2 regions of the Achromobacter sp. MFA1 R4 genome follow, and region 2 is predicted to be linked to the other one. Evidence: riboswitches for the same ligand, from Rfam matches in the RefSeq annotation. Region 2 holds a riboswitch; the other holds the start of a gene.

Region 1 (11,966 bases), 3.1 Mb from region 2:
GCCGCCTATCCCGATAAGCCGATCAAGATCGTCGTGCCCTATTCGGCCGGCGGCAGTTCGGACGTGGTGGCCCGCGCCATCAGCGATCAACTGGCCGCCCAGCTTGGCCAATCGGTCGTTGTCGAAAACCGCGCCGGCGCGGGATCGATGCTGGGCACTGCCTATGTGGCCACCGAGGCGCCCGACGGCTACACCCTGCTGCTGGCCGACGTGCCGTTCACCATCGTTCCGGCGCTGTACAAGGACCGCGTGAAATACGATGCGAAGCAGGATTTCGCGCCGATCACGCTCTTGGGACTGTCGCCCACGTACCTGTTCGTCAATCCCGCGTTTGAAGCCCAGGACGTCGCGTCGCTGGTTGCAGCCGCCACGGCCAAGCCCGACACGATTTCCATCGGGTCGGGAGGCAATGGGTCCTTGACCCACCTGATGGCCGAACTGTTCATGCTGACCACCAAGACCAAGCTCGCGCACATCCCCTACAAGGGCGCGTCCGCGTCGGTCAATGATCTGGCCGGCGGACAGATCCAGGCCAGCTTCACCACCATGCCCACGGCCGTCGCGCTGTACCAGGGCGGAAAAATCAAGCCGCTTGCCGTGTCTGCGCCCACGCGCCAGGCCGGCACGCCCGATGTGCCGACGTTTCAGGAACTGGGTTATCCGGGATTGACCGTGCAGAGCTGGTGGGGCCTGGTGGCGCCGTCCGGAACGCCCGCAGACGTGCAGAAAAAGCTGGCGGACGCGATGGCCAAGGTCATGCAATCGGACGCCGTCAAACAACGGCTGTCCAGCGTGGGCATGAACCTGCCGCCGGATACGAGCGCCGCTGCCCTGAAGGCGTTGTTGGCGCAGGATTTCCAGCGCTGGGCCGACGTCGTGCAGCGCGCCAACATCACGTTCGAATAACCACCGTTATATGCGCCGCCCAGCGATGCGCGGCGCCGGAGACATCCATGACATCCTGGCAACAGGCGGCGGCCGGCGACTCGGCCCTGATGAACGATTTTCAGACCATTTGCGGTTTTGGCGGACGCCTGTCCGGCACCGGGCAGGACGAGGCGGCCATGGAATGGGCGCTGACGCGCCTGCGGGAGATTGGACCCGATGTCCGGCGGGTCAGCGTGCCCTACGATGGCTGGCGCTGTCTTGCCAGCAGCCTGACCCTGCTGGGCGGCAAGCCGGCGAACCTGGAATGCGTACCCCTGTTGCGTTCGGCCTCCACCGCACCGGAAGGACTGGAAGGCACGGTCCTGGACCTGGGCGCAGGCCGTCCGGAAGACTTCGAGCGCGCCGGCGATGCCGTGCGCGGCAAGATCGTGCTCGTGCGCCACGAGTATCCGTTTTCCCAAGGCCATGTGCATCGTCGCCGCAAGTACGACATGGCGGTGGCGCAAGGCGCGGTCGCTTTCCTGATCGCCAACCCGCTGCCCGGGGCCGGTCCCTTGTCCGGATCCTCGGGCCGGCCGCGCGACGGCGCGGGCATTCCGGCGGCCTACATCGATCACGAAGCGGCCCTGGCATTGGCTGCCCAGCCCGGCGCACGCGTGCGCCTGCACATCCAGGGCGAGGAACTGCGCGATTCGATGGCCTGCGCCGGCATCCTGGACCTTCCCGGCGGACGCGACAGCCGGATCGTCATCAGCGCGCACATGGACGGCCACGACCTGGGCTGCAGCGCGCTGGACAATGCCACCGGCGTCGCCGTTGCGCTGGCCGCGGCGCGCATCCTGGAGCCCAGGCTGGGCCCCGGCACGCCAGGCCTGCGCATCTGCTTCTTCACCGCCGAAGAATGGGCGCTGGCAGGATCGGCCCGCTATCTGGCCGATATGCCGGCTACGGAACGCGACACCTTGAAGTTCAACATCAACCTGGACACTGTCGCGGGCGACGACACCCTGTGCGCGCTGATCAGCGAATATCCGGCGCTGGCGGGCGTGGTGGACGGCGCCGCCGCGCGGGCCGGCGTGGCGGTGTCGCACTGGCTGCCCTTCATGCCCAATTCAGACCACGCCAATTTTGCGAAACACGGCATTCCCGCGCTGCGTCTGGTGGCCGGTTTCGAAAAGCCCGAGTCACGCGTGCGCCACATCCTGTCGCGCGGCGACGTAGCCGGCATCATCCACGAAGACGAATTGCGCAACGCGTTGGCGGTGACCTGCGCCATGGCGTCGCTGGCCCTGGACATGAGCGACGACGACCTGGACGCGTTGAAGGCCGGATCGACCTGCCCGCGCGTCTGACCCGCCGGCGGCCAGCCCAGGCACGCGGCTTGCTGAGTCTCCTTCCTGACAGGCGGTAGCCGCCGCCTGGTATCCAAACCAAGGAGACCGATATGGCCGACCATGTGACCAAGGTGTTGAACGATCTCATCGAAATCTCGAAGGATGGCGAGAAGGGCTTCGCGGCTGCGGCCGAAGACACGAAGACCCCTGAACTTCGGGAACTCTTCGGGAACCGTTCGCGCGATTGCGCGGCGGGCGCTGCCGAGCTGCAGGCCCTGGTGGCCCAGTTGGGCGAGAAGCCGGAAGATAGCGGCACGGTGTCCGGCGCGATGCACCGGGGCTGGACCAACCTGAAGGCCGCCGTCGCAAGCCGCACGGACCTCGTGCTGCTCGAAGAGTGCGAGCGCGGCGAGGACGTGGCAAAAGCCGCCTACAGCAAGGCGCTGAAGGAAATGCTGCCGGAGAACATCCGCGCGGTGGTCGAACGCCAGTACCAGGGGGTGCTGCGCAACCACGATCAGATCCGCGACCTGCGCGACCGCTACCGCGCCGCGACTTGATCCCGCTTGCGGCCCCCGGCGACCCACTGGCGCCGGGGGCCGTCACGCGCCCATCACGCGTGTAGCCAAAATGCGCTTTCGGCGAATTCCTCGCCTTTCCACCAGTTCGCCCGCCCCCGGCCCCGTTTGAAGTTCGTGGCCCCCGCCTGGCTTTGCACAGGCGCGACCACCTCGCCGGTGGCATCCCGTTTGGCGGTGACGTCCGCCGTTTCCGGCACCACGATGACGATGTGGCCGGACTTTCCATCTTCCCTGCGCCGCGCCACGATGACGCCGATGGCCCCCTGGTTGGCTTCGGTCTGCAGCTTTGTCAGCGTGCCCGTCTGACGCCATCCAAACCCCGCCCCGAAATCGCGCAGCCACCGGAACAGGTCGTTCGCCCGCATCTCGAAAAGGGTATTGCCCAGCAGGGGCTGCACCGGTTTGCCCTGGGCCAACTGCATCAGCGCCTGACCGGACCACCACACCCTGGGAATGTAGGCGCCTGCGAGGCGGCAGAAGTCATGCGCATAGATATTGCAAAAGGTCGCGGTCCGGGTGGGCTGATATCGCAGGAAGTCGGGATTCTCGACATCCAGGTAGTCGACGATGGCGCCCAGTTCCGCGCGCAATTCGTCAGGCGTGGTGCCGGACCGCCCGGGTGCGCCCTTTTCGTTCAGCGAGCGCGCCGTGGCCCGGTCCTTGCGCCGGGTCACGACCCCGGCCTTCTCGGGCATATTGACCTCGACGACGCGCGAAGCCGCCGTTGCGTCGGCTGGCCTGCTGACGTCGATCTTCTGGTTGGACGGCCCGGCCACCAGGAATTTCGCCGAGGAGAATCCCTGGACCAGGGCGCCATTGAGGCTGGTCTCGATCTGGAAAAATCCTCTGGTCGGCCCCGCCAGGGCCCGCACGGGATGCCCGTCGGGCAGATGGGCCACGACGTTGGCCTGCGGCGGGTCGCTGATGCGCGGTTCGCTGCGGACCCTGAGCATGCCGTCGGTGATGGCCACTTTCATGGGCGTGCCATCGCGCGTGACCGGGGAAGGGGCGGCGATCAACGCCTGGCCCGCTGCGGGCGTCTCCAGCAAGGGCGCGTCCGCGCCCGGATCCGGCACCGTGTGCGCTAGCCGGATGAGATCGAAGAGCGCCTGCCCGTAGTGCTTGCCGCCTTCGGGTTGGAACCCCTGCTCCAGGCCCTTGGATTCCTTGTAGCCCCCGGTGTTGTAGACAATGCCCACCGTCGCCAGCTCAAAGTCCGAAAGACTGGACCGGCCCTCGAAGCCCCGCTTCTTCAAGGCGAACTGCAGCACGCCCATCGCCCGCCTGAGCGACCCATCGAACGTTGCCCATTGGCGCTGCAAAAAGTAGTCGGGCTCTTTCAGGAAATGCTGGATGTCCACCTGATACACGCCGAACGCATGGCAGTACTTCTTGGGGTTGCCGGCGACTTTCTTGTAGGTCCCCCCCACGACGTTGGCCATGTTGACCAGCGCCTCGCGGCCCATCTCGAACATGCGCTGTCCATCCGGCTTGCTCAGCAATTCCCCCAACGTCTTCGGGAAAGCGCCCCGGCCGTCGAGCGTGTCGCCCACGCACAGCGCCATCACCTCATCGACCGACGCGAGCTTCTTGCGGGCGATCGGCCAGATTTCCCCGCTTTCCTGGCAGGCCAGCGCCGTGAGGAAATCGACGGTCAAGGGCGTGCCCTTTGTCGCCGCGGTCATCTTGCTGAAAAAGTTCGACTTGAACCAGGCGATATCGTCTTTCGTGACCATCCGTGCTCTCCCCGAAGGCTGCGGCGAAAAACGGGCCATAAGCAATGCGCGTCGGCAACCTGAATCTGCATGGATGTTAGGGTCAGCGCCAGGAACGGCTATACCTCACATTGGGTATAGGCGCGTCGCATCGCGCCGGTCTGGACCGCCCTGGGCTGTGCGCGTGGACGTCCGATACAATTTATGACACACTCTGATATTTTTGGATACGCCTGCTTAAATCCGAGTACGGGCGGCTCGCAACCTCAGTCATCCATTGATATCCCGACCATGTATCGAACCCCGAAGAATGTGCTGAAAATGGCCGTTGCCTGCGGCGCCCTGCTTGCAGCAACCGGATGCGCCAATGTTCCGCTGGCGCCTGAAGAGAGCAACCAGAAGGCCAAGACCTTTGCGGCGCCTGACGAAGGCAAGTCCGGACTATTCGTTTATCGGGACAGCTACGTCGGCAAAGCGCTGAAGAAAGACGTGTATGTCGATGGAAACTGCATTGGCGAAACCGCCGACCGGGTTTTCTTCTACACCCAGGTCGAAGGCGACAAACCGCATAAGGTGTCGACCGAATCAGAGTTTTCCCCGAACGATCTCCTGGTGACCATGGAGGCGGGCAAAAACTACTTCGTGCGGCAGTTCATCAAAATGGGCGTATTCGTCGGCGGGGCCGGCCTTGAACAAGTCACAGAAGAAGAAGGAAAGCGCGTGATTTCCAAGCCGGAGGTCAAACTGGCCACGCAAGGTCAGTGCGGCTGATCATCCAGGCTTTTTGACCCAGCACGCCGGCGCGTCCGGGTGCCTGGTTTGAAGCGGGAGCTTGACACCTCCCGCTCCCCCCCGGGAACATACCCTCCATCCACCCGGGGAGCTTCGCCAAGAAGCTGAGAATCCGTTGGCCTGCGCATGCAGGCAATGCACGGCGACCCGTCGAACCTGATCCAGACAACACTGGCGTAGGGATGGTGCGTGTCCCGCGGCGCGCGTCCCCTGCGCAAGGAACGCCCGGCATGACACCCACCGATCTTCAGGCCCTCGCCCTCCCGTCCCAAAGCCTCCTTGCCGCCGTGCGCCGCGACGCGCCGCTCGTGCAGTGCCTGACCAATTACGTCTCCATGAACTACGCGGCCAATGCCGTGCTGGCCATCGGCGCGTCGCCCGCCATGGTGCATGCCGAAGAGGAAGCGCCAGAATTCGCGCGCATCGCCGGCGCGCTGGTCATCAATATCGGCACCTTGTCCGCGCCCTGGCTGCAAAGCATGCTGCTGACCGCGCAAGCTGCGAAAGCAGCGGGCACGCCCTGGGTGCTCGATCCCGTCGCCCATCACGCCACCGCGTTCCGGCGCGACGCCATCGCGCGGCTGCTCGACCTTGAACCCGCCATCATCCGCGGCAATGCCTCGGAGATCATTGCGCTGGCTGGCGGCCGCAGCGCCGGCCGGGGCGTGGACGCCCGCGACGCCGTGGCGCAGGCCGAGCAGTCGGCCCGGGACATCGCCGCGCACCGCCAGACCGTGGTGGCGGTGACGGGCGAGGTCGACTACGTCACCGACGGCGCGCGCGCGGTGCGGATCGCGGGCGGTTCGCCGCTGATGCCGCGCGTGACCGCGACCGGCTGCGCATTGAGCGCGGTCGTCGGCGCTTTTGCCGCCGTGTCGCGCGACGATCCCTACGTTGCCGCCGTGGCCGCCCTCTCCTGCTTCGCCATCGCGGGCCAGCGCGCCGCCGTCCACGCGGAAGGACCGGGGTCGTTCGCATGGCGGTTCCTGGACGCGCTGGCGGCGCTGGAAGTCGATTGCCTGACCCGCGAGTCGCCGCTGCGTTGATCTGACCCCGTGCATGTCACGCATGGGTCACACACTGTCCCCAAAATTCTTTCCTTCAACCTGGAGGAAAGACGGTGAAGCCACACCTACGCAAGATCTTTGCAGTGACGGCCAGCGTTGCGCTGGTCGCCGGCCTGTCCGCCTGCGGCGGCGATGACGATGACGACGACGCCGCGCCCGGCACACCGCCGCAGGCGAGCGTGCCGCAGGGCGCGACGCTCGACGTTGCGATCCTGGGCACCACCGACCTGCACGCCAACGTGCTGGGCTACGACTATTACAAGCTGGCCGAGGACAAAAGCTACGGCATGGACCGCACGGCCACGCTGATCGCCAATGCGCGCAAGCAGCATCCGAACACGCTGCTGTTCGACAACGGCGATACGGTGCAAGGCACCGCCCTGTCGGACTACCAGGCGCTGGTGTCGCCGGTGCAGTGTTCCGACATGATCGCGATCTACATGCAGATGAAGCTGCTGTCGTACGACGCAGCCACGATGGGCAACCACGAGTTCAACTACGGCCTGCCCTTCCTGTCGCAGATCACCAACGTGGACTTCGGGCTGGACGGCATCGGCAAGGGCACGGCGCAGACCAACCCGACGGGCGCGAAGGACTGCGCGGCGCCGGCGTTCCCCTTCGTGTCCGCCAATGTGGTGTCGGCGGCTTCCAAGCAGCCGATCTTCAAGCCGTGGGTGCTGCTGAACAAAACGTTCCAGGCGACGGACGCCAGCGGCAAGGCCATCGACGTGCCGCTCAAGGTGGGCGTGATCGGATTTGCGCCCCCGCCCATCATGCAATGGGACAAGGCCAACCTTGAAGGCCACGTGGAAGTCACGGGCTGGAAGGAGACGGCGGCGCGCTACGTGCCGGAAATGAAGGCCGCGGGCGCGGACCTGGTGGTGGCGCTGGCGCATGGCGGCATCGACCTCGCGACGGCGTACAGTCCGGATATGGAAAACGGCGCAGCCTACTTGACCCAGGTGGCCGGCATCGACGCGCTGATCACGGGCCACCAGCATCTGCTGTTTCCCGACACGAATGCCAAGTCGCGATTCGCCGGCCAGCCGGGCGTCGAGCTCGAAAAAGGCCTGATCAATGGCGTGCCGACCGTGCAGGCCGGCCAGTGGGGCAACAACCTCGGCCAGATCACGCTCAAGCTCACGTACGACCAAGGCTGGAAGGTGCAGAAGGACGCCACGCAGGTGCAGCGCATCTCGACGCGCCTGACGGCGCAAAGCGGCGCCACGCCCGCCACGTATGTGGAACCGGACAGCGCCGTGCAGCAACTGGTGCAGGCCGAACACGCCGCGACGATCGACTACGTCAAGACGCCGATCGGCCAGAGCCAGTTCGACATGGCCACGTACTACGCGCTGGCCGGCGACGTGTCGGCGCTGCAGATCGTGAACATGGCGCAGATCGATTACCTGACGGACTACATCGCGAAGAACAGCCCGTCGTATGCAGGACTGCCGATCCTGTCGGCCGCCGCGCCCTTCAAGGGCGGACGCAACGGCCCCGGCGACTTCACGTATGTGAAGCAGGGCAACGTCGCCATCAACAACGCGGCCGACCTGTACCTGTACCCCAACACGCTGCAGGTGGTGCGGGTCAGCGGCGACATCGTGCGCCAGTGGCTGGAAAAGACGGCCGAACAGTTCAAGCAGATCGACCCCGCCCAGGTCGCGCCGCAGGATCTGATCGACACCAGCTTCCCGACGTTCAATTTCGACGTCCTGTACGCGGCGGGCAATGCGCTGCGGTATGAAATCGACGTGACGCAGCCCAAGGGCTCGCGCATCACGGCGCTGACGTACAACGGCGCGCCGCTGGATCTGACCGCGCAATTCCTGGTGGTCACCAACAACTACCGCGCCAGCGGCGGCGGTGATTTTCCCGGCCTGGCCGGCGGCAAGGGCGACATCGTGCTGCAGGCTCCCGACGCAAGCCGCGACGTGCTGATCAGCTACATCAAGAAGAACCCGGTGCTGGATCTGGCCACCTTCGGCCTGGACCGCAGCTGGCGCTTCAAGCAGGTCAGCACGCTGGCCGGGCCCGTGGTGTTCTCGTCGGTGCCCGGCACGCTGGCGATGGCCACCGCGCATGGCGTGACCAACGTGTCGGTCTACGACGCCACGCCGGACGCCACGACGCAGCTTTCGCGCTACGCGGTCGATCTCAGCCAGTAAGCCGGCAACGCGGTCGAAGCGGCGGAGCGTCCTGCAACGGGACGCTCCGCCCTAGCGGTAGTAGACGCAGATGCGCTTGCCGCCGATCTCGTGCACGTCGATCGGCAGCTCGTACAGATCGCTCAGCACGTCCGGCCGGATCAGTTCGGCCGGCGTGCCGTGGCGCGCGATGCGCCCCTGCCGCATCGCCACGATGCGGTCCGCGTAGCTGGACGCGAAGTTGATGTCGTGCAGCACCAGCACCACCGTCTTGCCCAGTTCATCGGCCGCGCGCCGCAGGGTGCCCATCATGGCGACGGCATGCTTCATGTCCAGGCTGTTCAGCGGCTCGTCCAGCATGACATAGCGGGTGTCCTGGCACAGCACCATCGCGACGAACGCGCGCTGGCGCTGCCCGCCGGACATCTCGTCCAGGTAGCGGTCGGCCAGCGGCTCCAGGTTCAGGTAGGCGATGGCCTGGTCGATGTGGACCTTGTCATCCATCGTCAGGCGCCCGCCCGTGTGCGGATAGCGCCCGAAGGCCACCAGGTCCTTCACCGTGAGCCGCAGCGGCAGGTGGTTGTCCTGGCGCAGGATGGCCAGGCGGCGCGCCAGTTCCCGGCTGTCGGCGCGCGTCACGTCCAGGCCTTCCACCAGGACCCGCCCCGCGCTCATCGGCAGCAGCCGGCTGACCATGGACAGCAAGGTGGACTTGCCCGCCCCGTTGGGTCCGATGATGGCGGTGACGCCGCCGGCCGGCAGGTCCAGGCTGACGCCGTCGATCACCACCGTGTCGCCGTATTGTTTGCTGACGTTCTGGATTTCTATCATCGGCGCCCCTTGCGCAAGATCAGGACGAGGAACATCACGCCGCCCACGAATTCGATCACCACGCTCACCGTGGTATTGAGCCCCAGGACGCGTTCCAGCAACGTCTGGCCGCCCACCAGGAAGATGACGCTCAGCAGCGCCGCGGCCGGGACCGTGTGGCGGTGCCTGTCGGACCCCATGGCCTGGTACGCCAGGTTGCTGACCAGCAGGCCGAAGAAGGTCACGGGCCCGACCAGCGCCGTCGACACGGACACCAGCACGGCGATGGCCGCCAGGGTCAGCATGAGGGTGCGGCGGTAGTCCACGCCCAGGTTCAGCGCAATGTCGCGGCCCAGCGCCAGCACGTCGTAGCGGCGCCGCATCCGCCAGACCAGCAGGGACGCGGCGCACACCGCCGCGAACGCGATCGGCAACAGCCCCACCCGCACCGAATTGAAATTGGCGAACATGCGGTCCTGCAGCACCAGGAATTCGTTCGGGTCGATCAGGCGCACCACGAAGCCCGACAGGCTGCGAAACAGCAGGCCAAAAACGATGCCCACCAGCATCATCAGATGCAGGCTGCGCACCGCGTCGGAAAACAGCCAGCGAAACAGGAGGCAGGCGAACGCCGTCATGGCGCACACCTCCAGCAGGAAAGCGGCGACGGGATGGCTGACCGTGGCCGCGGCCTGCCCGAAACCGAACACCACCACCGCCTGGATCAGCAGGTACAGGGCATCGAAGCCCATGATGGCCGGCGTCAGGATGCGATTGTGTGTGATGGTCTGGAACAGCACCGACGACACCGCCACGGCATAGGCCACCAGCAGCATCGCCAGCAGCTTGCCGCCGCGAAAGGGAATGACGAACGACCACTGGCCGTTTGCGCCCAGCGTCATGAAGGCCACGGCGCAAAGCAGCGCCCCAGCCCCCAGCACCGCCAGGCGCCACGCCTGCGGAGCGCGCGCGGCCGCCGGGCAAATCGCGGTCTCAGCCAAGACGGTTCCTCCGCGTACGCAGCAGCCACAGGAACAGGATGCTGCCCAGCACGCCCACGACGGTGCCGATGGGGATCTCGTAGGGATGGATGACCAGCCGGCCGATGATGTCGCAGGCCAGCACGAACACGCCGCCCAGCAACGCCACCCATGGGATCGCGCGGCGCATGTTATCGCCCAGGACCAGGCTGACGGCATTGGGGACTATCAGGCCCAGGAAGGGGATGCCGCCGGCCGTCACGACGACCACGGCGGATATCGCGGAGACGATCAACAGGCCCGCCAGCGTCAGCCGCGCATGGTTCAACCCGAGGTTCGCGGCGAACTCGCGCCCCATGCCGGCCACGGTATAGCGGTCGGCGGCGGCATAGGCCGCGCAGGCCAGCGCAAAGCCGATCCACAGCAACTCATAACGCCCGCGCAGCACGCCGGAAAAATCGCCGGTCGTCCATGCGTGCAGCGATTGCAGCAGATCGAAGCGGTACGCCATGAAGGTCGTGACGGCGTGGATGACGCCGCCCAGGATCAGCCCGATCAACGGCACGATGAAGGGCGTGCGCAGCGGCACCCGGCGCAGCAGCGCCAGGAACAGCAAGGTGCCGGTCAGCGCGAAGGCCGTGGCCGTCAACATTTTTCCGATCACGGGCGTGTCGGGCGCCAGCAGCGTGACGACCAGGATGCCCAGCGTGGCGGATTCCACCGTGCCGGCGGTCGTGGGCTCCACAAAGCGGTTGCGCACCAGCATCTGCATGATGAGGCCGGCCACGGCCAGCGCCATGCCCGCCAGGAGCAGCGCCAGGGTCCGCGGAACGCGGCTCACCATGAGCAGGCGCCACGCGCGCTCGCCGTCCTCGCCCCCGTTCCAGAGTGCGGTCCAGGGCATCTGGCCCGCGCCCAGGCTGATGCTGGCCGCGCACAGCAGCAGCAGCGCCACAAACACCGCGGCCAGGCCGCCCCAACCGCTTAACGCGCGCCGCCAATTCACCGGCGGCCCTTTCCGTCTGGCATGCCGCTTACTTTCCTTGCGCCAGCGCCGCGGCGATCTGGTCCACGTTCTGCTGCATGGCCGTCAGGCCCGCGCTGCCCAGCAGATACCAGTTAAAGCCATTCAGGTAGACCACGCGCTGGTGCTTCCACGCCTTGGTCGGACGCACTAGTTCGTTGTCCAGCATGCGCTGGGCCGACACGCCTTCGCGGCCGATGGCGGCGTCGCGGTCGATCACGAACAGCCAGTCGGGATCGGTCTGCGCGATGAACTCGAACGAAATCGCCTGTCCATGGTTGGACACGTTCAGGTCCGTGGCGGCGGGCTTGACCCCGAAGGCGTCGTGGATGACGCCAAAGCGCGAACCGGGGCCGTAGGCGCTCATCTTGCCGCCCGTCGTCAGCACGATCAGCGCATTGCCGGCACCGGCGGCCTTGTCCTTCAAGGCCGCGATGGATGCGTCCAGCGCCGCCAGCTTTTCCTTGGCCTGCGCCTGCCTGCCGTACAGGGCGGCCAGGGTTTCGGTGTTGCGCCTGACGCTGCCGACCAGGTCCTTGGCGTCCACCGTCAGGTCGACCGTGGGCGCCAGCCTGGACAGCTCGTCATACTTGGGCGCGGAACGGCCCGCCACGAAGATCACCTG
Region 2 (11,966 bases):
CCGCCAAGCCGCGCTGGCTGGTGCTCAACAAGCTGGACATGGTGCCCGATTCCGAGGACACCAAGCGCCGCTTCATCGAGCTCTATGACTGGAAGGGGCCGGTATTCGGCATCTCCGGGCTGTCGGGCGAAGGCACGCAGGACCTGATCTACGCGCTGCAGGACTACCTGGACGCCGAACGCGAGAAAGAACAGCTTGCGCAGGACCAGGCCGATGGCAGCTACGTGGCGCCGGACCCGCGCTTTGACGACAAGCGCACCGACGCCGACAAGCCCGCCGCGCCGCGCGGCGACGACGAATAAGCCATAATCGCAGTCCCTACGATTACGCTTTTTTTCGCCGCAGCCGGCCGCCATCATGTCTGCTGAATCACCCGTCGTTTCCGTCGTCACCCACGCCCAGCGCATCGTCGCCAAAGTCGGCTCGTCGCTGGTCACCAACGAAGGCCGAGGCCTGGACCGCGCCGCCGTCGCGCACTGGGCCGCGCAGATCGCCGCCCTGCACAAGCAGGGCAAGCAGATCGTGCTGGTTTCCAGCGGCGCCATCGCGGAAGGCATGGCGCGCCTGGGCTGGCGCAAGCGCCCGTCCGTCATGCACGAACTGCAGGCCGCGGCGGCCGTGGGCCAGATGGGACTTTGCCAGGCCTACGAAGCCGCCTTTGCCGAGCACGGGCTGCGCACCGCGCAGATCCTGCTGACGCACGAGGACCTGGCCGACCGTCACCGCTACCTGAACGCGCGCAGCACCCTGTTTGCGCTGCTGCGGTTGGGCGTGGTGCCGATCGTGAACGAAAACGACACGGTGGTCACCGACGAAATCCGGCTGGGCGACAACGACACGCTGGGCGCCCTGGTCACCAACCTGATCGAAGCCGACACGCTGGTCATCCTGACCGACCAGCGCGGGCTCTACGATTCCGACCCGCGCAAGAATCCGCAGGCCACGTTCATGTCGCACGCCCAAGCGGGCGATCCGGCGCTGGAAGCGATGGCCGGCGGCGCGGGCAGCGGCATCGGCACCGGCGGCATGCTCACGAAGGTGCTGGCCGCCAAGCGCGCGGCACACAGCGGCGCGCACACCGTCATCGCGTCGGGCCGCGAGCGCAACGTGCTGACGCGGCTGGCCCAGGGCGAGTGCATCGGCAGCGAATTGCGTGCGGTGCTGCCGGTGTGGTCGGCGCGCAAGCAGTGGATGGCCGACCACCTGCGGTTGCGCGGGCGCGTCGTGCTGGATGACGGCGCGGTGCAGGCGCTGCTGCGCGAAGGCAAGAGCCTTCTGCCGATCGGCGTCACCGACGTGGAAGGCGAGTTCGGCCGCGGCGACGTCGTGGCCTGCGTGGACAGCCAGGGCCATGAATGCGCCCGGGGCCTGATCAATTATTCGTCTGCCGACACGCGCCGCATCCTGCGCCAGCCGTCGTCGCAGATCGCGCGCATCCTGGGCAGCATGACCGAACCCGAGCTCATGCACCGGGACAATCTGGTCGTGCTCTAGCCCTAGTCCGCCCCGGCCGGCGTCCTGGCGACGCCCTGGGGCAGCAGGATGTACCCCCACCCCCGCACCGCCAGCACAGGCAGTTCGATGTTGAACCGGCGCGCCTTGCTGCGCAGCCGCGACACGACCACGTCCACCCGGCGCGCTCCGTCCAGGGGATCGCCCGCAGCGCCGGGAAAGAAGCTTTCGCGATGCAGGCAGTGGCCCGGCGCATTGAACAGCCGAACGAGGATGGCGCGCTCGCGCACGGTAAGCGGCAGACGCTCGCCGGCAGGACCGACCAGCAGGCGTGCGGGCGCGACGACGCGCCATGCGCACATGCCGCGCCGCGCCCGCCGGTACAGGCTGCGCAGCAGGGCATCCCATTCCAGCGGCTCGGTGGTGGCCGGCGCGCACGCGTCGACCCCCGCGTCCAGGGCGGCCGCCCGCTCGGCCGCGGACGCGCCGCAGGCCTGCCACACGACGGAAGCGCCCGGCGCGGCGCGGCGCAATCCGACGATGAGCTCGGGCATGGCCGCGCAGGGCCCCCGCAACACGAGCAGGTCGGCGGGGTGGCGCGGCAGGGTTTCCTGCAGCGCAGCCAACGAGTCGAAGACGCGGACGTCCCACCGGAACTGCCGCAGCGCAGCGGCAAGATTCTTGCCGGCTATTTCATCAGATTGCACGACGAATACGACGCCCCGCTCCAGCATGAAGTTGCCCTTGCCAGTTATCACCTAAGTAATACTTATAGCCACCAAAGTGACAGATCAGCAAGCTTCAATCGCCTTGTGAAAACATTCTCAGACCGACTGAAGCACGCGCGTCTCTTACGTGGCCACACGCAGAAGGCGCTCGCGCGTCTGGTGCGCATCTCCCAAAGTGCAATCGGCAGCTACGAAAGCGGTTTGCGGCATTCCAGCCGGTCCGCGCGCAAGCTGGCGCAGGTGCTGAAGGTTGAGGTCGAATGGCTGGAAACCGGCAAGGGTCCCATGGAGCTTCCCATGGACGGCTACGACCTGAGCAACACGCTGCCGGTATCGGGCGTGGCCGAATCGGCGCCGCGTCCCGGCGGCCGGCCCCGTCCGATGGCGCCCTGGCCCTACCCCAATATCTCGCCTTCGCAGTTCGAGTCGCTTACGTCGGAAGACCGCGCGATGCTGGAGGCGCTGACGCAGACCTTCATCGAAACGACGTTGCTCAGGCGCGGCATCAAGCCGCGGGGCCGCAAGCCCGGCTGATCGCGCCGCGCGCAAGCGGCTCCTCTGGACGAAAAAAAGCCCGGCAAGCCGGGCTTGTTTGCGTGGCCCCGATCAGGGCTTGGCGGCGGGCGCCGGGGCGGCGCCACCGGCTGCGGGCGGCGTGACCGCGTCGCCGCGGATGCGGGCCGCGATTTCGGAGGCGGCCTGGGCGGACGGCACGCCGAATGCCAGCACGCCGCGGTTGAGCGGTTCGCCGATGAGCGGGGCCGCAACCAGTTCCTGGTCGATCACCAGCGCAAGCACGCTGCCGACGTTGGCGGTGCTGACGGCGGTGAGCTTGCGCGTGCCGGCTTCGGAGAAGCGCAGGCCCACGAAGTTTTGACCCTGGCGATCCACCAGCGCGGCGGCGTCGGTCAGGTCGGCGCGGGTGAGGACGGGCGTTTCCTGGAGATAGAGCTTGCCGTCGGGCAGGCTGACTTCACGCAGGTCGGGGCCGGGTTCGCGCTTGGCCAGGTAGAAATCCACGCGCGTCGCGGTGGCGGGGGCCGTCGATTGCTGGCCCGCCTGGGGAGTGGCCGCGGCGTCGGACGTCTTAGTCGGGGCGGTCTTGCAACCCGCTAGCGCCAATGTCACGACTACGAGGGCGGGCGCCAATGTGCGTAGGTTCAGTTGCATGCTCGATTCCTTCTTAAGTGGGCTGATGCCGGGCGGTAAGACACTAAGACTGTACACGCGGCGTGTGGAAAAAAGTGTACCGAACCTGAATGACAGTGTCTGCCGAGACTGAATCCAAATGTAAAGCAGTAATACCAGCATGCTTGGCGGCACGTTTTCCGCGCCGATTCGCGCCGGACAGGACGCGGTGCGCAGGTTGATGGATGCGCGGCGTCGTCTTCGCTCTATACTTCGCGTTCACGCAGGGGTACTCGTCCCGCTCTTTCGGCGGCGACGTGTTGAGAGAGTCCCTTCGTACCAGTACGGATAATGCCGATGCTGGGAGCGTATTCCCGCCACGCGTCTTCGCACGCCCAGGCGGGAGTCCATCCCGATCGGCTCCAACCACTCGCTTGGAGCTTTCCATGAACGCCAATCCCAAATTCCTGGCCGCCACCGCCGAAGTCGACGCGGCGGCCGTCGCGCCGCTGCCCAAATCCCGCCGCGTGTATGAAGTGGGCTCGCGCCCCGACATCCGCGTGCCTTTCCGCGAGATCGAGCAGGACGACACGCCGACGATGTTCGGCGGAGAGAAGAATCCGCCGTTGACGGTGTACGACTGTAGCGGTCCCTATACGGACCCCGAGGTCAAGATCGACATCCGCCGCGGCCTGCCGGCATTGCGCCGCGCCTGGATCGAGGAACGCGGCGACACGGAGGTGCTGGCGGGCCCGACCAGCGACTACGGCAAGTCGCGCCTGACCGATCCGAAGCTGACGGCGATGCGCTTTGACCTGCAGCGCCCCCCGCGCCGCGCGAAGTCGGGCGCGAACGTGTCGCAGATGCACTATGCGCGACGCGGCATCATCACGCCGGAAATGGAATTCGTGGCGATCCGCGAAAGCCTGCGCCGCGAACACTATCTGCAGACGCTGCGCGACAGCGGCCCCGACGGCGAGAAGATGGTCAAGCGCCTGCTGCGCCAGCATCCGGGCCAATCGTTCGGCGCATCCATTCCCGCCGCCATCACGCCGGAATTCGTGCGCGCCGAGATTGCGCGCGGCCGCGCGATCATCCCGGCCAACATCAATCACCCGGAAGTGGAGCCGATGGCGATCGGCCGCAATTTCCTGGTGAAGATCAACGCGAACATCGGCAATTCCGCGGTCAGCTCGGGCATTGGCGAGGAAGTGGAGAAGATGACGTGGGCCATCCGCTGGGGCGGCGACACGGTGATGGACTTGTCCACCGGCAAGCATATCCACGAGACGCGCGAATGGATCATCCGCAATTCGCCAGTGCCGATCGGCACGGTGCCGATCTATCAGGCGCTGGAGAAGGTGGACGGCAAGGCGGAGGATCTGACCTGGGAGATTTTCCGCGACACGCTGATCGAGCAGGCCGAGCAAGGCGTGGACTATTTCACGATCCACGCGGGTGTGCGGCTGCCGTTCATCCCGATGACCGCGGACCGCATGACCGGCATTGTCTCGCGCGGCGGCTCGATCATGGCGAAGTGGTGTCTGGCGCACCACAAGGAGAGCTTCCTGTATGAACGCTTTGAAGAGATCTGCGAGATCATGAAGGCGTACGACGTGAGCTTTTCGCTGGGCGACGGGCTGCGTCCGGGCTCGGGCTATGACGCGAATGACGAGGCGCAATTCGCCGAGCTGAAGACGCTGGGCGAACTGACGCAGGTGGCCTGGAAGCACGATGTGCAGGTGATGATCGAAGGCCCGGGCCATGTGCCGATGCAGATGATCAAGGAGAACATGGATCTGCAGCTGGAGCATTGCCACGAGGCGCCGTTCTACACGCTGGGGCCGCTGACGACGGACATCGCGCCGGGCTACGACCACATCACCTCGGGCATTGGCGCGGCGTTGATCGGCTGGTATGGCACGGCGATGCTCTGCTATGTGACGCCGAAGGAACATCTGGGCCTGCCGAACAAGAAGGACGTGAAGGACGGCATCATCACGTACAAGATCGCGGCGCATGCGGCCGACCTGGCCAAGGGACACCCGGGCGCGGCGATCCGCGACAACGCGTTGTCGAAGGCGCGCTTCGAGTTCCGCTGGGATGACCAGTTCAACCTGGGGCTGGATCCGGACACCGCCAAGGAGTTCCACGACGAGACCCTGCCGAAGGACTCGATGAAGGTGGCGCACTTCTGCTCGATGTGCGGGCCGCATTTCTGCAGCATGAAGATCACGCAGGATGTGCGGGATTACGCGGCGGCCCAGGGGGTCAGCGAGAAAGAGGCGTTGCAGAAAGGGATGCAGGAGAAGTCGGTGGAGTTTGTGCGGAAAGGGAGTGAGGTTTATCAGCGGCAGTGATGTTTTAGGGCTTTAGGCTGGCTGCGGAATGCGTTCTTGCGTTCTTGCGTTTTTGCGTTCTTGCGTTCTTGCGACGCCCGGCGCGGCGTGGGCCTGGGGTGAGCGGGGCTCCGGTTGCGGTCCGGAGCCTTCGCTCCGGACTGCCCCGCGCTCATCCTCGTTGCCGCCTCCGGCGGCTGCCTTCGGATTCCGCCGGGCGCACCTAAACGCCCCGCCCACCCCAGGCCCACGCCACACCGGGCTCGGGTGGTTTCAGCTTTGCGGGCGCTGGGGCGGCTGGGGTTCTTTAGGTTCTTGCCTGCGCTGAGTAGGGGTTGGAGCGTCTTGCGGGGCCCGCCCCCAGGCCGGCCGCGCGGGCGGCCTTTGGGGGCTTACGCGGGGTCTTGCGTCGTTGCTGGGACGCTTCGCGTGTGGGTGGGCTGCGTTCTGGGTTTTTGTGGGGCGGAGTCTGAGACTCGCCGCCTCGGCAGCGCGTCCTGGCTCAATTCACCTTGGCGCCGGAAACTTCAACCGCTTTCTTCCATGCGCCCAGTTCGCGGTCGATGTGAGCGCCGAATTCCTCGGGCGTGGATCCGACCACTTCGTACCCGTATCCCGATAGCTGCTGTTTCACCGCCGGCGCGGTCACCGCCTGGGCGATTCCCTTGCTCAAGGCGTCGACGACCGACTTTGGGGTGCCCGCGGGCGCCAGTATCCCGTACCAGCCATTCACGACGAAGCCGGGCACGCTCTCGGCCACGGTCGGAACATTCGGCAGCAGGGGCGAGCGATGTTCGCCGGTGACGGCGATGGCTTTGAGCTTGCCGGCCTGCACTTGCGGGAGCGACGTCGAAATGCTGTCGAACATCAGCGACACTTCGCCGCCGAGCAGGGCGACGACGGCGGGGCCGCTGCCTTTGTAGGGCACGTGCATCATGTCTGCGCCGGTCTGGTGCTTGAACATTTCCGCGGCCAGGTGGCTGGTGTTGCCGTTGCCGGCCGAGGCGAAGCTGAGCTTGCCGGGGTGGCTTTTGCCGTAGGCGATGAGTTCGGGAATGGTGTCGGCGGGCGTGGCCAACGGCGCGGCGACGAGCATGGGCAGGGTGGCGACCAGGGAGACTGGTGCGAAGTCCTTGCGCGTGTCGTAGGGCAGCGAGGGGTACAGGCTGGGGTTGATGGCGTGGGCAGCCAGCACCATCAGCACGGTGTAGCCGTCGGGCTTGGCGCGCGCAAGCTGGGCCGAGGCGATGGCGCCGCCGGCGCCCGGCTTGTACTCCAGGACGACCGGCTGGCCCCACTTCTTCTGGAGTTCGGCGCCCAGCGGGCGCGCGAGCATGTCGGCGCTGCCGCCCGGCGGATAGGGAATCAGCAGCGTGATCGGCTTGTCGGGATAGGCTGGCGCGGCGTGCGCTGCCCCCAGGCACAGCAGGCTTGCCGATACGGCGGCCAGGATCGATCGGATCATGGAGACTCCTTTGCCCGGGACCGGGCGCAAGTTTTCGGCCGCGGCGGGAATCGCCAGCGTCCTGTATCACCGCATTCGGAGCCCGGCATCAGCCATCGCCGCCCCCGGATTCGTATCGCGGCACCCCCGCCTCATCGACCACGATGGTGCGCGGTGCGGCCGGAAAGCGAAGCGGGGCGCCGGTGACCGAGCGCAGGAAGTCTTCGCTGACGCCTGCCTTCATGGCATGCACCTGCAGGCCCGTGGGCGTGACGTCGATGACGGCAAGGTCGGTGTAGACGCGCGACACGACGCCCCGGCCGGTCAGCGGATAGGTGCATTGCCTGAGCAGCTTGGGCGTGCCGTCGCGGCCGCGGTGCTCCATGGTGACGAGCACCTGCTTGGCGCCCACGGCCAGGTCCATGGCGCCGCCCACGGCGGGGATGGCGTCGGCGGCGTCGGTTTTCCAGTTGGCCAGGTCGCCCCGCTCCGACACCTGGAAGGCGCCGAGCACGGCGTAGTCGAGGTGGCCGCCGCGCATCATGGCGAACGAGATGGTGTGTTCGGTGATGGAGGCGCCTTGCAGCAAGGTGATGGGCTGGCGGCTGGCGTTGATGAGGTCGGGGTCCGTCTGCTCGCCGGCGGCGGCGGGGCCCATGCCCAGGATGCCGTTTTCGCTGTGCAGGAGGATCTCGCGGTCCGGCGGCAGGTAGTCGCCGACGAGCGTGGGCATGCCGATCCCCAGGTTGACGATGGCGCCGTCGGGGATGTCGCTGGCCAGCAGTTGCGCGATCTGTTGACGGGTCAATCCGATGATGTCCTGCATGTCAGGCCTCCACGCGCACGACGGATTTCACGAAGATGCCCTGCGTCATGATCTGTTCCGGCACGAGGGAACCCAGCGGCACGATTTCGTCGACCTGCGCGATGGCGTGCCGGGCGGCCATGCACATCACGGGATTGAAGTTGCGCGCGGCATGGCGGTACATCAGGTTGCCCCAGCGGTCGCCCAGGTGCGCGCGGATGAGGGCGTAGTCGCCGCGCAGGGGCTGCTCCAGCACGTAGCCGACGCCGTCGATGACTTCCTGTCGGCGGCCTTGCGCCAGTTCCGTGCCGTAGCCCGTGGGCGTGTAGAACGGACCGAGTCCGGCGCCCGCGGCGCGCAGCCGCTCGGCCAGGGTGCCTTGCGGCACGCATTCCAGCTCGACCTCGCCGGCCCGGTAGGCGCGCGCGAAGGCCTCGGAGTTGGGCGGGCGCGGGTGCGAGCAGATGATTTTTTTGACCTGCTTGCGTATCAGCAGCGCGGCGATGCCGCGTTCAAACGTGCCGGCGTTGTTGGAGATGATGGTGAGGTCGCGCCGGCCCAGATCGGCCAGGCATTGCAGCAATTCATAGGGCACGCCCGCTTCGCCGAAGCCGCCCACCAGGACCGAGGCGCCGTCCGGGATGACCGCCACCGCCTGCGCCATGGATTCCTCTATCTTGTCGATCACTTATTGCTCCTGCACGAGGCCCGCGGCGTCCACGATGCTTTTCCAGCGGCCGCGCTCCTGGTCGATGAAGGCCGCGAACTCCGCGGGCGTGTTGCCGCCGGCCTGGCCGCCCATGGCCCTGAAGCGTTCGCTGATTTCGGGACTACGCACGACGTCGCGCGTGGCGGCGTAGAGCGTGTCGATGACGCCGGGCGGCGTGCCGGCGGGCGCGACCAGTCCGAACCAGGCGGTGACGACCATGTCTTTCACGCCGGCTTCGGCCATGGTCGGCACGTCAGGCAGTTCCGCCAGGCGCTGGGCGCTGGTGACGGCCAGCGCGCGCAGCTTGCCGGACTGGATGTGGGGCATGGAGCTGGGCAGGTTGTCGATCATGAAGGTGAATTGCTGGCCCAGCAGCGCGGCGACGGCGGGCCCGGCGCCCTTGTAGGCCACGTGGGTGCCGGGAATGCCGGCGCGCTGCTTGAACATTTCGGCGGACAGGTGCGGCGACTGGCCGGCGCCGGAGCTGCCGAACGACACCTTGGAGGGATCCTGCCGGATCTGCGCCAGCAGCTCTGGCACGCTGCGCGACGGCGAGGCCGCGTTCACGACGAGCACGTTGGGCACCGAGATCACCAGCGTCACCGGCGCGAAGTCGGCGGGCTTGTAGGGCAGCGTCTTGTACAGCGCGTAGTTGATGGCGTTGGGGCCGATGTTGCCCATCAGCAGCGTGTAGCCGTCGGGTTTGGCGCGCGCCAGCGCCTGCGCGCCGATGATGCCCGCGGCGCCCGCCCGGTTCTCCACGATGACCTGCTGGCCCAGCTTGGCGGACAGCTTGTCGGCGATGAGCCGCGCCGAGATGTCGGTGGTGCCGCCGGGCGCGGCCGGGATGATGAGGGTGATGGGCCGTTCAGGCCAGGCCGCCTGGGCCGGATTCGCCATGGCGATCGCCACCGCGCCGGCTGCCAGCCAGCGATGCGCACACATCATGCTTGTCTCCCTGCGTGACCATTGATTGGTCAACTAATGCGCATGAGTGTGGCCGCGGCGCCGGCAAATGCCTATTCTGGAATCCGGAGGTGTGGCTTCGCGTGGGCTGAAGATCAGCGCAAACCCTAGGCGCCCGCGCGCTCCCAGCGCCGCTGGATGGCCTTGGCCGCCACCACCCCGTCCGCCATGGACGTGACCACGCAGGGGTGCATGCGGTGCGCGACCTCGCCGATCGCGTAGATGTCCGGCACGCTGGTCTCGGCGGTGGCGAAGTCGGTGCGGATGTAGCCGCGCTCGTCGCGCGCCAGCCGCAGGTCGTCGGCGAACGCGGCCTGCGGTTCCCAGCCGTAAAAGACCAGGATCAGGTCGTATTGCCTTCCGTCCACGCTGCGGGCAGCCGGGTCCACCTTGTAGGGGCCGATGTGCACGCCTTCGACGCCCGCGCGCGTGACCCATTGCTGCTGGGCCCGGACGCTGCGGGCGTAAAGATGGACGGTGCGCGCGCCCCGGTTGCGCACGTAGACGTAGTTTTCGAAGGCGTTGTCGCCCCCGCCCAGCACGGCCACGGACAGGTCCGAATAGTCCTGCGCCACGATGGGCGAGCCCGGGCCGATCAGCACGCCGGGCCAGGACGAGCCGGCGGGATGGTCGGGCAGGCCTTTCGCGCGCACGCCCGAGGCGATGACCAGGGTGCGGGCGCGGGCCAGGCTGATTTGCCCGGCCGGACCCGCCAGCGTGGCCTCGATGCCGCCCTTGCAGGGCCGCACGCCGGTGACGCGGGTTTCCAGGCGGATGGGCACGTTGGCGGCGCGCACGCTGGTGTCGATGTTGGCCGCGACCTGCTGGCCCGTCACGCCGGGCAAGACCGCGATCCAGTCATCGGCGAACGGATTGTCATTGCCCAGGCCGCCCAGGCGGGCGCTGGCCTCGACCAGCAGCGGGGACAGACCCAGCCGGGCCAGCCACAGGGCGCAGGAGGCGCCGGCCGGGCCGCCGCCTACAATGACCGAATCGTGCATCTGTTGCATTTCACCCCTTATTGACAGCGCCGGCGCCTCGCGGGCGCCCGGACATGGCCGGATTGTAGCCAGCGCGCCCCCCTGTCCCGCCGCCGCCTTACAATTCCGGCTATTCCACCCAGGTTTTCATCATGCCCACTCGCCGCATCATTCTTTCCGGGCTTGCGCTCGACGCCCGCATCGGCATCCTCGAGCACGAGCGCCGCGCCACCCAGCCCCTGCATGTCGACGCCGACTTCGACGTGGACATCCAGCGCTCGGTCGACGACCACGACATCCACAGCGTGCTGGACTATCGCCGCCTGCGCGAGGCCATCGTCGAAGAATGCACGCAGGCGCACGTCAACCTGATCGAAACCCTGTCCGAACAGGTCGCGGCGCGCCTGCTCGCGGATTTCCAGGAAATCCGCGCGCTGCGCCTGCGCATCAGCAAGCCCATGGCCTTCTCCGACTGCGCCGCGGTGGGCGTGGAAATCCAGATCACCCGCTGACCATGAACGATATCGCTCCCCCCGGCGTGCAGTTCCGCACGCCCGCCGACGAAAAGGCGCGCTTTGAAGCCAACAAGCTGACCAAGCGCCTGGCGCGCGAGACCACGCGCGCCCTGTCCGACTACAACATGATCGAAGACGGCGACCGCGTGATGGTCTGCCTGTCGGGCGGCAAGGACTCGTATTCCATGCTGGACATTCTGCTCCAGCTCCAGAAGCGCGCGCCGTTCAAGTTCGAGCTGATCGCGGTCAACCTGGACCAGAAGCAGCCTGGCTTTCCCGACCACATCCTGCCGCAGTACCTGAAAGAACTGGGCGTGCCGTTCCACATCGAGACGCAGGACACGTACTCCATCGTCACGCGCGTGCTGGAAGAGGGCAAGACCATGTGCTCGCTCTGTTCGCGGCTGCGCCGGGGCATCCTGTACCGCGTCGCATCCGAACTGGGCGCCACCAAGATCGCGCTGGGCCACCACCGCGACGACATCCTGGCCACGTTCTTCCTGAACCTGTTCTACGGCGGCAAGGCCAAGGGCATGCCGCCCAAGCTGGTGTCCGACGACGGCCGCCACACCGTGATCCGCCCGCTGGCGTATATCCCCGAGACCGACCTGATCGCCTACTCGGAACTCAAGCAATTCCCCATCATTCCGTGCAACCTCTGCGGTTCGCAAGAGAACCTGAAGCGCAAGGAAGTGGGCCGCATGATCAAGGAATGGGACAAGCAGCACCCGGGCCGTTCCTGGAACGTGTTCAACGCGCTGTCGCGCGTAGTGCCCTCGCACCTGATGGACCGCGACCTGTTCGATTTCGTGGGCCTCAAGCCCACGGGATTGCCGGACGCCAATGGCGACACGGCGTTCGACGCGGTCGATCCCGACGAGGATGCGGACGAGGCCTGCG

Evidence for each region. Region 2 has a riboswitch for thiamine pyrophosphate ahead of thiC (phosphomethylpyrimidine synthase ThiC). Riboswitches for the same ligand answer to the same signal wherever they lie in the genome.
Region 1: linked by a shared signal. The riboswitch ahead of thiM (hydroxyethylthiazole kinase) and the one ahead of thiC (phosphomethylpyrimidine synthase ThiC) in region 2 are both predicted to bind thiamine pyrophosphate.

The regions. Positions count from the first base shown of each region.
Region 1 covers NZ_LT707065.1:4,670,791-4,682,756, reverse strand. The annotation lists gene BXA00_RS21495 (tripartite tricarboxylate transporter substrate binding protein) at 1-906, shown strand, start outside; gene BXA00_RS21490 (M28 family peptidase) at 954-2,240, shown strand; gene BXA00_RS21485 (PA2169 family four-helix-bundle protein) at 2,333-2,782, shown strand; gene BXA00_RS21480 (hypothetical protein) at 2,836-4,539, opposite strand; gene BXA00_RS21475 (DUF2846 domain-containing protein) at 4,810-5,289, shown strand; TPP riboswitch at 5,385-5,511, shown strand; gene thiM (hydroxyethylthiazole kinase) at 5,541-6,356, shown strand; gene BXA00_RS21465 (5'-nucleotidase C-terminal domain-containing protein) at 6,431-8,548, shown strand; gene BXA00_RS21460 (ABC transporter ATP-binding protein) at 8,600-9,358, opposite strand; gene BXA00_RS21455 (iron chelate uptake ABC transporter family permease subunit) at 9,355-10,338, opposite strand; gene BXA00_RS21450 (ABC transporter permease) at 10,331-11,323, opposite strand; gene BXA00_RS21445 (siderophore ABC transporter substrate-binding protein) at 11,352-11,966, opposite strand, start outside.
Region 2 covers NZ_LT707065.1:1,616,892-1,628,857, forward strand. The annotation lists gene obgE (GTPase ObgE) at 1-302, shown strand, start outside; gene proB (glutamate 5-kinase) at 358-1,494, shown strand; gene BXA00_RS07305 (winged helix-turn-helix domain-containing protein) at 1,497-2,210, opposite strand; gene BXA00_RS07310 (helix-turn-helix transcriptional regulator) at 2,265-2,714, shown strand; gene BXA00_RS07315 (preprotein translocase subunit SecD) at 2,787-3,350, opposite strand; TPP riboswitch at 3,584-3,691, shown strand; gene thiC (phosphomethylpyrimidine synthase ThiC) at 3,755-5,668, shown strand; gene BXA00_RS07325 (tripartite tricarboxylate transporter substrate binding protein) at 6,150-7,112, opposite strand; gene BXA00_RS07330 (3-oxoacid CoA-transferase subunit B) at 7,201-7,917, opposite strand; gene BXA00_RS07335 (3-oxoacid CoA-transferase subunit A) at 7,919-8,584, opposite strand; gene BXA00_RS07340 (tripartite tricarboxylate transporter substrate binding protein) at 8,585-9,553, opposite strand; gene BXA00_RS07345 (NAD(P)/FAD-dependent oxidoreductase) at 9,679-10,581, opposite strand; gene folB (dihydroneopterin aldolase) at 10,704-11,063, shown strand; gene ttcA (tRNA 2-thiocytidine(32) synthetase TtcA) at 11,066-11,966, shown strand, end outside.